2 regions of the Bradyrhizobium sp. 521_C7_N1_3 genome follow, and region 2 is predicted to be linked to the other one. Evidence: riboswitches for the same ligand, from Rfam matches in the RefSeq annotation. Region 2 holds a riboswitch; the other holds the start of a gene.

Region 1 (7,387 bases), 1.8 Mb from region 2:
CAGCTCCTCGAGATGATGTGCCAACAAGTCAGCGACATAGGGCGCCGTCGGATCGTCTCGTCTGATCTCCACCTCATCCCCCTGCTGTCGCACGCGTGCCACCGTTTAAGCACAGGTGGCACGCCCGCGGCGTAGCCGTTATCGATGCTATTCCCAAGTCAGCGCACCGCCGTTCTGGTACGCGATGACCCTCGTCTCGAAGAAGTTCTTCTCCTTCTTCAGATCCATCGCTTCCGACATCCACGGGAATGGATTGTCGACCTCGGCGAAAGCGAATGCGAGTCCGATTCAATCCTGGAGCGCGCCTCAACTTGGCGCGCTATGAGGTCCACATCCCGCCTGCAGGATCACGCAGTCCGGCGCGACGCTGCCGCTGCATGTCGCCTCGCAGCCGCTCACCAGCGACGCCACTGTCGCTTCCAGCACACGCAGCTCCGCAATCTTCGCCCTGATTGCACCGAGGTGCTTCTCCGCAAAGGTCCTCGTTTCGCTGCAGGGCACGCATCGCTGCACCGATGCGAGAAGTTCGCGCGTCTCGTCGATCGAGAAATCGAGATCGCGGCAGTGCCTGATGAGGCGGATCGCACCGAGAGCCTGTTCGCCATAGACGCGCTGGCCGCCTTGCCGCGCCGGCGGCATCAACAGGCCGATGCTCTCGTAATAGCGGATGGTGGGGACCGAGACGCCGGCCGCTTTGGCGAGGACGCCAATTCGCATGGAAGCTCTCACTTTTCGCTTGAACCTCAAGTGGCTTGAGGGCGTAGCGATCGGGTCCGCGACGCACAAGCATGAGGAGAATCACATGAGCGTTATTGGACCGTCCTGCAATCTTCCGTCCGAGACCTTGCCGGGATGCGGCTGCGCGGCGAAGGCAGAGCCGAGCGGCGGCAAGGCCGCAGGCACGGCGGTTGCGACTGCGGTCGCCGCGGCGGCCTGCACGGCGTGCTGTGTGCTGCCCTTCACATTGCCCGCTGTCGTGCTCGCCAGCGCCGGAAGCCTGATCGCCGCGCTCGATCACGCGCACGGCCTCATGACGAAGTTGTCGATCGCAATCGTGCTCTGCGCATGGGGCTGGATCGTGTGGCGATCGCGGACATCAGGCCTGAAAATCCGATCGTCGGTGCTGGCCGCGATGTGCGTGGCAACCGTCCTGACCGCGACGGCCGCGCTGTGGCCGGTGATGGAGCCCGCCGCTTTTCACGCGCTCGGGGTCGCCAAGAGGCCGAAAGCGCCAGCGGGCTGATGGATACGCTGACGATCTTCGGACTGCTGTCGGTCAGCGCGATGCTGCTGTTCTACGCGCTTGAGCCGCGCGGGCCTCGCTATGTGCTGGCCTTCGCGGCGGCGTGCGCGCTCAGCAGCGCCTACGGCTTTCTCCAGGGCGCCTGGCCGTTCGGGTTTGTCGAGACGGTGTGGACGGCGGTCGCCTTGCGGCGGTGGGCGAAGGTCCGGTCATAGACATGACCGGACTCTCGTCTCGTAGCCCGGATGGAGCGCAGCGCAATCCGGGAAAGCTGCGCATGCCGGGCGGGCAGCCCCGGATTTCGCTTCGCTCCATCCAGGATACCAGTCAGCCACTCAGGCCGACATTGCGCCCTTGCGCCCGAACGGATCGACCAGGCGGACGATCTCGCAGGCCGCGACGAGGCCGGCGAGCCAGACGGCGCTGGTCAGCCCGATGCGCGTCACGATGGCCGCAGTGAACGCGCCCTCTCCGCCCAGGAACGGCGTCGCGGCGAGCAGCGCGAGCTCGTAGGCGGCGTAGGCGGCGACGAGCGCGATGGCCAGCATCAGCGGCGTGCGGCCCTGCGGCAGCAGGCGGAGGACGGTCGATGCCGTTGCGGTCGACAGCAACGCAGCCGCGCCGATCACAAAGCCCCAAGCGATGGTGCTGCCGTCAATGGGATAATGCAGGACGCCGAAGCCGATGGTCTGGTTCACGAGCCAGGCGCCGGTGACGACGAGCAGCGCCGGACGCATCGGCAGCATCGCGGCGGCGACGACGGCGAACGCCGCAAACGGCGTCGCGCAGGCAAGCGCGAGGCTCGCGAGCGCGCATGACACGGTCAGCAGCGCAAAGCAGAACATCGGCGCAAGGCGCGAGGCGACCGGATGAAGGCGGAAACGATCGGCGTGGGGCGGCAGGATGGTGACAGTCATGGAACGATCTCCTTGTGGGATTTGTAGCACATTTTTGACGTCTGACTCAGTGAAGAGCCTCCATGGGATCTTCAGTCTCGGCTGGATCGCGCCGGTCGTAGGCGGCAAGCCAGGCGGCGAGTGTCACGGTGTGCGGCTCCATGGCCGCCAATTGGCGCAAGGCCACGCGAACGGTGGCGCGCGCCGTGCGATCGGATGGAAGCGTCACCGTCTCAGGTCCCCGCCCCTCCGCGACCGCCTCGACCACGGCCCTCTTGCACGCCATTAGCTCCGGCAGCCCATAGAGTTCGAGCAGCGCCTGGAAGGCTGCGTGATGATCCGGCCGGAAAGCGCGCTTGCGGCCGAGCTGATCGCGCAGCGGATGGGCCGGATAGAGATGCGCGCAGGGGATCCATCCCTCGGGCAGCGGCTCGGTGGCGGCATGGGTACGGCCATGCGCGAGCAGCTTTGGCAGGACGTGGGTGTGCGGGCCGTCAGGGCTTCGCCCGCCCGGCGGCGGGATCGGCTGGAATACCTCGGCGCGCCCGATGCGGCTGATGAAGACGCGGTGCGGATTGGCAGCCAGAATGATCCGCATGGCGTCGCTTTCGGGCGCGAACACGGATTGGCCCGTGCGGCTCCTGAGTGCGGCAATGGCGTCGGCATCGCTGACGCGGATGCAGGCGTCGATCTGCAACGCTCCGAGGCCAAGGTCGAACAGGATGCCGCTGCGATCCCTCCTCTGGAGCGACTCGATATCCGGGCCGAGCTCGGTCAGCACGGTACGACCACTCATGACGCTCGCTTCATGCGGAAGACACAGCGCGATGCGGTGGCTCCAGCTCTCCGTGGTCGGCGATTCCGACGCGATCAGGCGCAGATCCGGGTGGGAGACAACGCGTATCCCACCCTTCTGCGCCACGACGCTGATCCGGTTGCGCGACTGCTCGATATCGAAGGCTTCGCCGGGCTCGCGCGTGAACTCGGCAATGGCACCGAACGTGCCGACGCTCCAGCCGGCCTCAGCGTCGGCAAGCTGGCTTGCGATCAGGTCCATGAGCGGATCGGCCGTCGTCATGAGGCTTCTCTCCCTCGCTATCTGACGTCGTAATTCGCCAGGCGAATGCCGCCATAGACGCCCAGTGCCGGCTGCAGAAAGCCGGTCGGATTTTGATAGTGCACATTGGCGAGATTATCGACCCGGCCAAACACCTTCACCTGGTCGGTGACCAGATATTCGGCTGCGACGTTGACGATGGTGTAGGCCGAAGCCAGCAGACGCGGAATGCTGAAGTCACGGTTGCCATCGACGAAACTCCCGACGTGCAACACGGTTGCGGACAATGTGAGCGGGTCGATCGGATTCCAGATGACATTCGCGCTCCACTTCTCCTTCGGACGCCTCAGCAGCTCCAGTCCCGCTGTCACATCGACCGCGCGGGTAAAAGTGTAGTCGGCACGAACGCGAAGCCGGTCGGTGATCGCCGCCGCGACGAAGCTCTCCGTGCCCTCCGTGATCGCCTTGCCGATATTGGTGTTGGTGCTCGTGAATGTCACGGGATCGAACGTGCTCTGGATCAGGTCCGTGATGTTGTTGCGGAAGTAGGTCGACCCGAAGCGAACGCGATCGCCAAACAAGGGTTGCTCGAAGCCCGCGTCGTATCCGACGCTTTCCTCGGGCCTGAGGTTGGGATTTGCAAAGAAGAAGAACGCGGGAAAGCTCACGTAAAGCTGGTTGAGCGTCGGCGCCTTGAACCCCGTGCCGTAGCTTCCCTTGAACTTCGTATCCGTGACCGGCACGATCACGGCAGACGCCAGACGAAAGGTCGGATGCTCTCCAAACCGCTCGTTGTCGTCCTGCCGGACGTTGGCCGTGAAGAAGACGCGATCCCGGAACTGGGACTGCAGCTCCATATAGCCGGCCTTGTTGACGTTTTGCGCCGAGAGCATCGCCGTTTGCAGTGTTTCGGTCTCATGCTCCGCGCCAAGGATGACATTGCTGTTGGGCGCGAGCTGGGTCGTGGTGTGCCAATCATACTTGACGCGGTCGCCGGTCGTGATCGTGGCCATCGCGTTGCCGGGCGAGATGTTGTAGTTCCAGTGGTTGGTGTAGTTGACGCCGAAATAGCTCGTCATCCGGTCGTCGAGAGCAGACCAGACCGCCTCCCCGCGCGTGAAGAGCTGGTGCACCGTCTGCGTGCTTTGCGCGGCCGCGGGAAAGCTCGCGAATGTGACGAGATCGAAGGTGTCTCCGGTAAAGCGGAGGGTGGCGTCAGTGTACCGCGCCACGCCGTTGAGCGTCAGGCGTTCGCTCAATTCGGCGCCAAGCTTCGTCGAATAAGTCATGTTGTCGTAGTTGTTGCCGATCGCCTTCTGCCCCGGCGGCAGCAATTCGACCGGCGTCACCGGCACGTCGTTCGCGTGGAAATGCGCAACGTTGAAGGCATAGTTGAAGTGGTCCTGTGAACCGCTCAGGCCTGCGGTTTGATTGAACGTTCCGAACGAGCCTCCCTCGACCGAGCCGGTCGCGCGGGCGGGACCGTCGCCCTTCTTCGTCACGATGGAGATCACGCCCCCCAGCGCGTCTGCGCCGTAGAGACCGCCCTGCGGACCGCGCAGGACTTCGATCTGCTGAATATCGGAGGTGAGCAACTGGCCGAAATCAAACGAACGGTTCGGGTTGCCGGGATCGCTGACGTCGATGCCGTCGATCAGGACCTTGGTGTGGTTGGAATTCGTTCCGCGCATGAAGATCGACGTCTGTCCGCCGGGACCGCCGGTCTGCACGAGGTTCAAGCCAGGAACCACGCTCAGCGCATCGGATGCGGTCCGGCGCTGATCGCGCTCGATGTCTCTGGCGGTCAGAACCGTCACCGAGCTCGCAACCAGATTGGTCGGCGTGACAACGCCCGTCGGGCTGACGACGACCGTCGGAAACAGGTTGGCCGCGGATACCCCGGCAACCGGGGGCGACGCCGGCACCAGCTCGGGCTTAGGGACCCGAGCGAAGCGCCGCTCGGGCTTGTCGGGCGCAAGCCGCGCGACTTGCGGCTTGGCCGCACGCGCGGTCGGCGCGACCTCGACCGGCGGCAGCAGATCGGGCGATGCCGATTGCTGGGCCTGGGCAATGGACAGATCGAGCGAAGACAGGGAAACGAGCACGACAAGGCCGGCGCGGAAGCGCCTGGCGGCAAAGACAATACGGGACACTCTTGTAACCTCGGTATGACGTCAGTGGCACGTCACAGCGAACGATGTTTCACGGCGGAGCGTTCGATTGCTCCGGTGAAGCTAATGTCTGTACTCCCCGACCGACATCTTCGCGTGTGACCACGGCTGACGGCAGGTCTCCTGGCTCGCGGGTCGTTACCTTACGTCGCCTTCCCAGGACCGAGATTCCCAGTGGCATATGACGAAAGATTCACCGCTTACAGTTGCGGGGGCAGCCGTGGCGTTGAGAATATCCCGGTATCGGGAAAATCTCGCACCACGTTCCCTTTTGATCTCCGTGAGGAGAACCGTCACCGGCCAATCTAGGGGGCGGGCAAGCGGAGAGTCAATCGGCCGGTTGCATCACGGTCAAAGCACCGCACCGGAGATTGAGCCGGCGCAATCAGGCCGGCTCCCGTTCCGAATGCGTCCTGATCACCGCCCGCTCGCCGGCATCGACGAGCTGGCCGATGCCGGTGCGGCCCGTGAGCGCGCAGCGGATGATGTTCTCGGCAACGGACCTGCGAAAGCAATGGTCCTCACCGATTGGGCGATTGCGGCAGACCCGATCCAGCGCCAGCTTCATGTTGATCCGGGTGCGGGTGTCGAAATGCTCGCTGATCATTCGCAGGGCCTCGATGCGTTGATGTCGGAGCGGAAACGCGTCGGCCTAGGCCGGGTTCCAAAAACGGACCGCGCAAGGTGTTGCGCAGAGCTGATTGCGCCCAATCTCTTGGTTCTGTGACAGGCGGGTTACGCCCGCCCTCTTGGCCGCTGGGCCTGAGCCCAGGCCGCGCCGACGTCGCGCAGCGGGGCGTCGCTGCGCCGGATCGGGGTCAGCTCACCGGAGGCCGAGATGATGGCGGTCTCCTCGCGGCGACAGCGCGGGCATACGAAGCGGACCTCGTGCGGCGACGAAGACCAGCTCGAACGTTTGACGTTGGCCGCCATCGGCCATGCATCGCAATGCGAGCACGACACCAGGAACCGACCGGGATCGAGCATACCCATTCCATAGGACTCCGCGTCCTGCCTGCCCCTTCAATGACTGACCCATGTGAATCGTTCCGGTGCCCGAGCACCGTCCCCCCTAGCTCCAGGCAGCGCCGCCGCTCAGTGGGCGCCCTTGAGGGTGCATGACGTGGTGCAGGTGACGGTGTTGCCGTGGTCGCACGCCTTGCAGGCGGCAACGCACTGGTTCATGTCGCGGGGATTGTAGGAGCTGTAGCTCCGCATCGCACAGACCGGGGTCGAGCCGGTGATGTCCTGCTCCTGATTGCAGGCGGCCATCATGAGCGCGAAGATGAGGACTGCAACAAGGCGCATGGGATTGCCCTGGTAGGGAGCGGCAAAGCGACGTCGGCGAGGTGCGCTGCACAGCAACGGATCTCGGCATTCCCACCGCGAGCAATCATGGATCGCGACGCCCGCATCCCGGAAGATGCGCGCCAAACATTAAGAACGGCTTGCGGTCGGCGTCAGGCCGCGGCTTTGGTCGCGATCACCTTCCGCATATCAACCGCCAACTGACGGTATTGCTCCGAGAGTTTCAGATAGAACTCGCGCTTGGTGCTGTCGGTCGCGAGCTTGGCGATCAGCTCGCATTCGGCGGTGAGCGTCTCGAACCGTTCCAGCCTGTCCTGAAGTTCTGTCATCGGCGTGTCCCCATCAAACGCCTCAAGGGACGACTAACCTAAGCCCGGGAATTAGGTCACTGCGAACATCGTTATCAAGTAGAAGCGTTTTTTCCGGCAAGGGCGGTGCCGGCCCGGCACGGACGACTATTTCTGCTCGAGCCGCCATGCGCCGTCCCAATTGGCGTCCGGCGGATTGGCCTCGAACTGCGCGATGCGGCCGAGCAGCGTGCGCGAGGGACCGTCGCCGGGCACGGCTTCGAGCGCCGTGTTGAAGGCGGCGCGAGCCTCGTCGAAGCGCCGGGCGCGATAGGCGGCGAGGCCTTCGGCATAATGCGTGCGCAGGCTCTGCTGCGGGACGCTGAGCCCGTGCGCCTTGCTCATCACCTCGAAAATGGCTTGTG
Region 2 (7,387 bases):
GCGCGGCCACCGATACGATGAAGCCATCGATCAACACGGGAATGCGGGCTTGCGCAGCCGCAATGATGGCGCCGCAGATCGCCGCGATTTCGAGGCCGCCGACGCCGCACAGGATCTTTTCCGGCGAAGCGCCCGCAACGCCATGCCGCGCGATCGCAGCGTCGATCACGCCCGCCTTGTGCGCGCGGCCGGCCGCGTCGACGCCGGTACCGCTGCCCGCGATCTCCTCGGCACTGATGCCAAGCAGGCTCGCCGCAATCGCCGCCGACGTCGTGGTATTGCCGATGCCCATCTCGCCGAAGATCAGGAGATCGGGCCTGCCTGCGTCTGCGCGCGCGACTGCGCGCTGACCGCATTCGAAGGCGAATGCCAGCTCCGCGGGGGTGAGCGCGGCTTCCACGCTGAAGTCGCGCGTGCCCTGGCGCGGCTTGTCGGTGACGATTCCTGCCATCGCCTCCTGCGCCAGCGTGCCGGCGTCCACGACCTCAAGGTTTGAGCCAAGCTCACGCGCCAGCACCGAGATCGCGGCACCGCCCGAGGCAAAATTCGCCATCATCGCGATGGTCACTCCTTGCGGATAGGCCGACACGCCCTGCGCGACGATGCCGTGATCACCGGCGAAGACGATGATCGGCACCCGCGCAGCGCGCGGCTGCTCGGTCGCCTGCAGGCCCGCGAGCTCGACCGCAAGCTGCTCCAGCCGGCCGAGCGCGCCGGCCGGTTTTGTGAGTTGCGCCTGACGCGCGAGCGCCGCGTCGCGATGGACGGCGGAGACATCGGGGCATTTCCGGGTGACCCAATCGGGGAGCATGCTGCCTCGCTTACGGCCTGCGCTTGAGAATGTAGCTGTCCATGATCCAGCCATGCCGTTCGCGCGCATCCTGTCGCGCAGCGACGATGTGCGGGCCGATCTCGGCCAGAGCGCCCGACATCACGATCTGATCGGGCATGCCGAGATAGGCGCCCCACCAGATGTGCAGTCCCGCCGGATCGAGCGACTGGAATGCCGTGCCGCCGTCGAGCATCACCACCACGGTGTCGACGCCCTGCGGCCAGCCGCCTTCGCGCAAGCGGCGCCCCGTCGTAACCAGGAAGGGCTCGCCGATGTCGTTGAGCGGCAGCGCATGCGCCGCGCACAACGCCTGGATCGAGGTGATGCCGGGCACGACCTCGATATCAGGCAAGGGATCGAGCCGGCGCGCAATGCGCAGCGAGGAATCATACAGTGAGGGATCGCCCCAGATCAGCAGCGCGACCTTGCCGTCATCACCGAGCTGGCTCGCGATCGTCTGCGACCAGGCCGCGGCCACGGCGTCGTGCCAATCGTCCACGCCCTTGTGATAGTCCGCTTCACCGGCATCGCGCACGGGAAGGTCGAACTCGGCAATGCGCGTCGTTTGATTGGTGAGCACATCCGCGCAGATCGTCCGCCTGAGATCTGCGAGATCGGACTTCGCCGTCCCCTTGCGCGGGATCAGGATGAGATCGGCCGCGTTGATGGCTTGAACGGCGGCGCGTGTGAGCTGCTCCGGATCGCCGCAACCGATGCCTATCAGGGAGAGCGTGAGCATCGCGCGTGCAGGGGCGGCCGTGACGGCCGCCCCCTTTGTCTCTTAAGCCGCGTTGTGCAGGCGCGGCGTGACGAGGCCGGGCGCGGTGACGCCGCGCAGCGATTTCGCCAGCGCCAGCACGGCGAGATCGGCCAGCGGCTCGATCACGATGACGAGTGCGTAGGAGGCCGCGAAGGTCGCGATATTGACGAGGTTGGTCGCACCGAAGCCCGAGCCATAGAGCGCCCAGAACGCGACCCAGGCGATGACCCCGGCCTGATACGTGGTCGACAGCGCCAGCGCCTGGCGATAGCTGAGATCGACATAGGCGGTGTTGCGGGCAATGATCCGCGTGGCGATCGCCTGGATCGCGAACAGCGGCACCAGCAGCGTGGTGACGTTCATGCCGTATTGCGGCAGGTCGGGTGGCTCGAAGAACACGCCCTGGAACAGCAGGCCGAACGCGAGGCCGAAGGCCGCAGGCGCTGCCCCAAACAGCAGGAACAAGGTCGAGCCGAGGATGAAGTGCACCTCGGAGACGCCGACCGGGAAATGCGGCAGGATCTCGAAGAAGACGAACACGAGGCCCGTGGTGGCGAGCGTCCGCGCCGCGAACGACGTGATGCCCTGCTCGCGCACGGTCTCGACCGCGAGCTTCAGCGCAACGCCGCCGACGGCGATGCCGGTTGCGTAACTCAACACGAGCTTGGCGCCCGATACGACTCCGGGTTCGATATGCATGGTTCAGTTCCTTCCTGCCGTCACACCCGACGGCCTTGGCCACAAAACATGCACGGCCGGTCTCCTGGCTCGCGGTTCACTGGGGTTCTCCGGCCTTCCCGGGCCTCGCGGCCCAGTGGCTGATCGGAGCCCCTCACCGCTTACAGTCGCGGGGGCGGCTGGGGTTTTGGGCGGCGCAACTGTCCGCCCACCCCCATTCCCGATTATGCTCCGGCGGTTTGCGCCGCCTCGAGCACCATGCGTCTCCTGTGTGCCCCTTTCGCCAGCCGGGCGTCAAGGGGCGAAGGGCGGCCGGGACGGTCATGACGGATAATCGCCCGCCAGCGCGCCGAACAGGATCACGGCGGCCGTCGAGGCAGCGCCGCCCCGCGCAAGCTGTTCGGCCAGCTCGGCAATGGTGGTGCGGACCAGCCGCTCGTCGGGACGGCCGAGGGATTCGGCGAACAGGGCCGGAGTGCTCGGGGTGAGGCCGTGCTCGATCAATTTTGCGACAAGCGCCGGAAAGGTGCGCCGGCCCATATAGACCACGGTGGTCGCTTCGGGATCCGCCAGCGCCGCCCAGTTCAAATTCTGCGGCAGGTCGCCGGTCACATCGGCCCCGGTCACGAACTGCACCCGGCGCGAGGTGTGGCGCCGGGTCAGGGGAATGCCGGCTTGCGCGGCGGCGACACAGGCCGAGGTGATTCCGGGAATGATCTCGTAGCCGATGCCGGCTTCGCGCAGCGCCTCCAGCTCCTCCTCGAGCCGGCCAAAGATGCCGGCATCGCCCGATTTCAGCCGCACCACGCGGACGCCGGCCGCGGCATAGTCGACCAGCAGGCGGTTGACGTGGTGCTGCTTGGTGGAGGGCCGCCCTGCCCGCTTCCCGACCGCGACGAGATTGGCGCCGGGCCGGGCCAGATCGAGGATCGCGCCCGAGGCGAGGTCGTCGTAGAGCACGACATCGGCATCGCGCAGCCGCGCGGCGCCCTTGACCGTGAGGAGCTCGGGGTCGCCAGGGCCTGCCGAGATGAAGGTGACAAAACCGCTCACCGGTCCTCCGCGATCAGATGGAAGAACGTGCCGGTGGCTTGTCCCCGGCGCGAGCCCGTCTCGGCGATGACCGCGCCTGTTGCATCGTGCACGACCGCGAGCGGCGTATCCGGCTGCGCGACAATCGTCGAATAGTGGAACTCGTGGCCGCGCAGGCGCGCGCCGACCTGATGCCCCGGCATCGGCGCGGCGAGCGCAGCGAGACGATAGCCGAGATGCATGCGGCGCTTGGCAAAGCTCGTCTCCAGCCCGAGCAGGCCCGTCATCTCATGACGGATGCCGTCGGCATCGGTCAGAGCGGTTCCCAGCACCATATAGCCTCCGCATTCGCCGTGCACCGGCCGTGTGTCCGCGAAGGCGCGCAAGCCGCCGCGAAAGCGGGCGTTGGCCGCGATCTTCCCCGCGTGCAGCTCGGGATAGCCGCCGGGCAGCCAGCAGACATCGGCGCTCGCGTCAGGCGCTTCATCGGCAAGCGGCGAGAAGATCGAGATCTCGGCGCCGGCCGCGCGCCAGGCTTCCAGCATGTGCGGATAGATGAAGGAGAACGCGGCATCGCGGGCCAACGCAATGCGCTGCCCGGGCGGCGTCACATTCATGCCGTTTGCCGCCGGTTGCGGCGACCAGCTTGCTGCCGATCCCAGCACCGCATCGAGATCGACGTGTTCGGCGACGAAGCGCGCGGCCTCGTCGATCAGCTTGCCGATCTCGGCCTGCTCCTCGGCCTGCACGAGGCCGAGATGCCGCTTCGGCAGGCTGATCTCGGCATGGCGCGGCAGCGCGCCGAACACGGCGATGCCGGCGTCGTTGAGTGCACGCCGCACGAGATCTTCATGACGTTGGCTGGCGACGCGGTTGAGCACGACGCCGGCGAGGCGCACGCCGGCGCGATAGTCGCGAAGGCCTGCGGCGATCGCCGCCGCGGTCTGGGCCTGTCCGGAGGGATCGATCACCAGCAGCACCGGCCAGCCCAGCATCTCCGCAATGTCGGCGGTGGCGCCGGTGCCTGAGACGCCGCGCGCGGCGACGCCGTCGAACAGGCCCATCGAGCCCTCCGCGAGCACGACATCGGCATCAGTGCCGCGACCGACAAGATGCGCAATCGTCCCGCGATCCATCGCCCAGCTATCGACGTTGACGGAAGCGCGCCCCGTCGCAGCGGCATGGAAAGCGGGATCGATATAGTCGGGCCCGCTCTTGAAACACTGCACGTTCAGTCCGCGATTGCGCCAGGCGCGCGCCAGCGCCAGCGTCAGCGTGGTCTTGCCGACGCCGGAGGCCGGCGCGGAGATGACGAGCCCTGCCGGCATCACGATGCCTCCGGAAAGCGCGGATCGGCGCCGACCGGCCGATAGCGGCGGTCGTAGTCGACGGCATAGAGGCGGCTCTCGTCGAAATCCGCCGCGCCAAGGGTCTTGCCGACCAGGATCAGCGCGGTGCGCTCCATCTCGGTGCCGACGGCGGCATCGAGTGTCGCCAGGGTGGCGCGGACGATGCGCTGGTCCGGCCAGCTCGCGCGCCAGACGATCGCAACCGGGCAATCCGCGCCGTAATGCGGCGTCAGCTCGGCGACGACCTTGTCGAGCAGATGGATCGACAGATGGATCGCGAGCACCGCACCGGTGGCGGCAAACGCCGCGAGCTTTTCGCCCTCAGGCATCGCGCTGGCGCGGCCCGGCGTGCGCGTCAGCACGACTGACTGGGCGAGACCGGGGAGCGTCAGCTCAGTCTCGAGTGCAGCTGCTGCAGCCGAAAACGACGGAACACCTGGCGTGACCGTGTAGGGAATACCGAGCGCGCGCAGCCGGCGAAGCTGCTCGCCCATCGCCGACCAGATCGCGAGATCGCCGGAATGCAAGCGGGCAACATCCTTGCCGGCGGCATGCGCGGCGGCGATCTCCGCGACGATCTCGTCGAGCGATAGTGGCGCGGTGTTGACGATGCGCGCGCCGGGCGGGCAATGCGCCAGCACGCCCTCGGGCACCAGCGAGCCCGCATAGAGGCAGACCGGACAGGCTGCGATCAGGTCGCGTCCGCGCAACGTCAGCAAATCCGGAGCGCCCGGTCCTGCACCGATGAAGTGCACCGTCATGGGCCGTCTCCTTCCGCGATCGCGGCGGTCGCGGTGCGATCCCGCGAAACCGCCCGCGTCGCAATCAATCGCGCGCGAGGGCCAGCGGCAACGAGCGCCGCGGCTTCGGCGACCGAGCCCGTGCCGAACTTTTCCGCGACGAGCTCCGATTGCGTCGGCGTCTCGATGCCGGCCAGCATGTCCGCCGGAACCGGCTTGATCGGTACGCCGCATTCACGCGCGAGCTGCTTCAGCGGCTCCGCATCGGCCTTGTCGCTGACAGTCGCGACCGCTGCGAGGCCTTCGAAACCACCGGCCGCCAGCAGCGCCTCGCGCAGCGAAGCCAGCGTGACATCCTTCTTGAATCCGAGTCCGGCGACTTTCATCGAACCGCACTCCATTGCACCACGGGCCGCGACGCTTCCCAGGACCGGTAGCGGCCGAGCGGCGCAGCATGGGCAATCTCGATCCGCATCAATTCGCCGCCGTGGCGCTGGTGCAGTTCGCCAAGCAGCGCTTCCGTCTCCAGCGTCACTGCATGCGCGACGAGCCGCGCACCCGGCGCGAGCCGTGACCAGATGGCATCGAACATCGCGATATCGAGACCGCCACCGATGAAGACCGCGACCGGCGCTTCCAGCGCAGCAAAAGCTTCCGGCGCGCTCCCCGTGATGACGGTGATCCGATGCGCCAATCCGAACGCTGCAGCATTGCTGCGGATATTCGCGGCACGATCCTCGCGCGCCTCGATGGCGGTCGCCGTCCCGCCGCACAGCGCCCATTCCACTGAGATCGAGCCAGAACCCGCGCCGATATCCCACAGCCGCTCGCCGGGACGCGGCGCCAGCGCCGAGAGCGCCAGCGCGCGCACCGGCCGCTTGGTGATCTGGCCGTCGTGAGCAAAGAGATCGTCTGACAGGCCGGAGCTGCGGGGAATGCCTTGCCCGCCCCTCGCCTCGACCGCGACTGCGACCAGGTTCTCGGCGAGACCGCCCGCAAAGCTGTCGGCATGATGCTCAGCGATGCTTTCGCGCGACCCGCCGAGCGCGGCGAGAGTCCAGAACGCCGAGGCCCCCCATCCGCGCTCGCTCAGCCATTTGGCGAGCTCACCGGCCGCCTTGCCGTCACGCACAAGGCAAATGATGCGCGCACCTCGCACCAGATGCGGCACGAGACGCTCGAACGGCGCGGCGTGAAGACCAAGACAGGCAATGGCTTCGAGGCGCCAGCCGAGCCGAGCGGCGGCAAGCGAGAAGGTCGATGGCGCCGAATGCGCGATCCACTCGTTGGCGTCGAGCTTCTCGGCGAGACTTGCACCCGCGCCGTACCAGAACGGATCGCCGGAGGCGAGCACCACCGTGGGCCGGCCGCGGCAGCTCAGCACGATGCCTGCATCGAACGGCACCGGCCACGGGCGACCGCGCCCCCCCACATCAGCAAGCGCGAGATGACGCTCGCCACCAAAAACAGTTTCTGCCTTGGCAAGCGCCTTTCGGCTTGCCTCGGACAGCCCGGCGAGGCCATCTTCGCCGATACCGATGATGGTCAGCCAGGGATCAGCCATGACGCGCGCCCTCATTCTGGGCGGAACCGCCGATGCGAGCTTGCTCGCCGCGGAAATCGCACGCGCGCGCATCGACGCCGTGTATTCCTATGGCGGCCGAACCCGCACGCCCGCCGATCAGCCGCTGCCGACCCGCATCGGTGGCTTCGGCGGCGTGAGCGGGCTTGCCGACTATATTCGCCGTGAGCGCATCACGCATGTGATCGACGCGACGCATCCCTTCGCTGCCGAGATGAGCCGCCACGCGATCGAAGCGTGCGCGCAAACGGGCACGCCGCTGATCGCGCTCGAGCGCGCGCCTTGGACGAAGGCGCCCGGCGACATCTGGATCGAAGTCGCCGACGTCACCGCCGCGGCCGCCGCGCTGCCCGAGACGCCGGCAAACGTGTTCCTCGCCATCGGCCGCCAGCACATCGCGCCGTTCGCGGCGAA

The links. A riboswitch is a leader RNA that binds a small molecule or an ion and turns the genes downstream of it on or off. The one in region 2 is predicted to bind cobalamin.
Region 1: another riboswitch for cobalamin. It lies ahead of AB7008_RS27525 (TonB-dependent receptor plug domain-containing protein); the one in region 2 lies ahead of AB7008_RS18875 (energy-coupling factor ABC transporter permease).

The regions. Positions count from the first base shown of each region.
Region 1 is NZ_CP197232.1:5,907,605-5,914,991, forward strand. Features, by position in the region: gene AB7008_RS27490 (GNAT family N-acetyltransferase) at 1-72, opposite strand, end outside; partial or broken gene AB7008_RS27495 (ribonucleotide-diphosphate reductase subunit beta) at 148-288, opposite strand; gene AB7008_RS27500 (MerR family transcriptional regulator) at 307-717, opposite strand; gene AB7008_RS27505 (hypothetical protein) at 803-1,243, shown strand; gene AB7008_RS27510 (hypothetical protein) at 1,243-1,458, shown strand; gene AB7008_RS27515 (hypothetical protein) at 1,579-2,160, opposite strand; gene AB7008_RS27520 (DUF6925 family protein) at 2,207-3,217, opposite strand; gene AB7008_RS27525 (TonB-dependent receptor plug domain-containing protein) at 3,235-5,349, opposite strand; cobalamin riboswitch at 5,464-5,677, opposite strand; gene AB7008_RS27530 (hypothetical protein) at 5,753-5,974, opposite strand; gene AB7008_RS27535 (hypothetical protein) at 6,103-6,360, opposite strand; gene AB7008_RS27540 (hypothetical protein) at 6,463-6,675, opposite strand; gene AB7008_RS27545 (hypothetical protein) at 6,828-7,004, opposite strand; gene AB7008_RS27550 (adenylate/guanylate cyclase domain-containing protein) at 7,131-7,387, opposite strand, start outside.
Region 2 is NZ_CP197232.1:4,111,995-4,119,381, reverse strand. Features, by position in the region: gene cobT (nicotinate-nucleotide--dimethylbenzimidazole phosphoribosyltransferase) at 1-811, opposite strand, end outside; gene cobF (precorrin-6A synthase (deacetylating)) at 822-1,571, opposite strand; gene AB7008_RS18875 (energy-coupling factor ABC transporter permease) at 1,614-2,291, opposite strand; cobalamin riboswitch at 2,329-2,546, opposite strand; gene cobA (uroporphyrinogen-III C-methyltransferase) at 2,592-3,323, opposite strand; gene AB7008_RS18865 (cobyrinate a,c-diamide synthase) at 3,320-4,630, opposite strand; gene cobM (precorrin-4 C(11)-methyltransferase) at 4,630-5,412, opposite strand; gene AB7008_RS18855 (cobalamin biosynthesis protein) at 5,409-5,777, opposite strand; gene cbiE (precorrin-6y C5,15-methyltransferase (decarboxylating) subunit CbiE) at 5,774-6,955, opposite strand; gene AB7008_RS18845 (cobalt-precorrin-6A reductase) at 6,954-7,387, shown strand, end outside.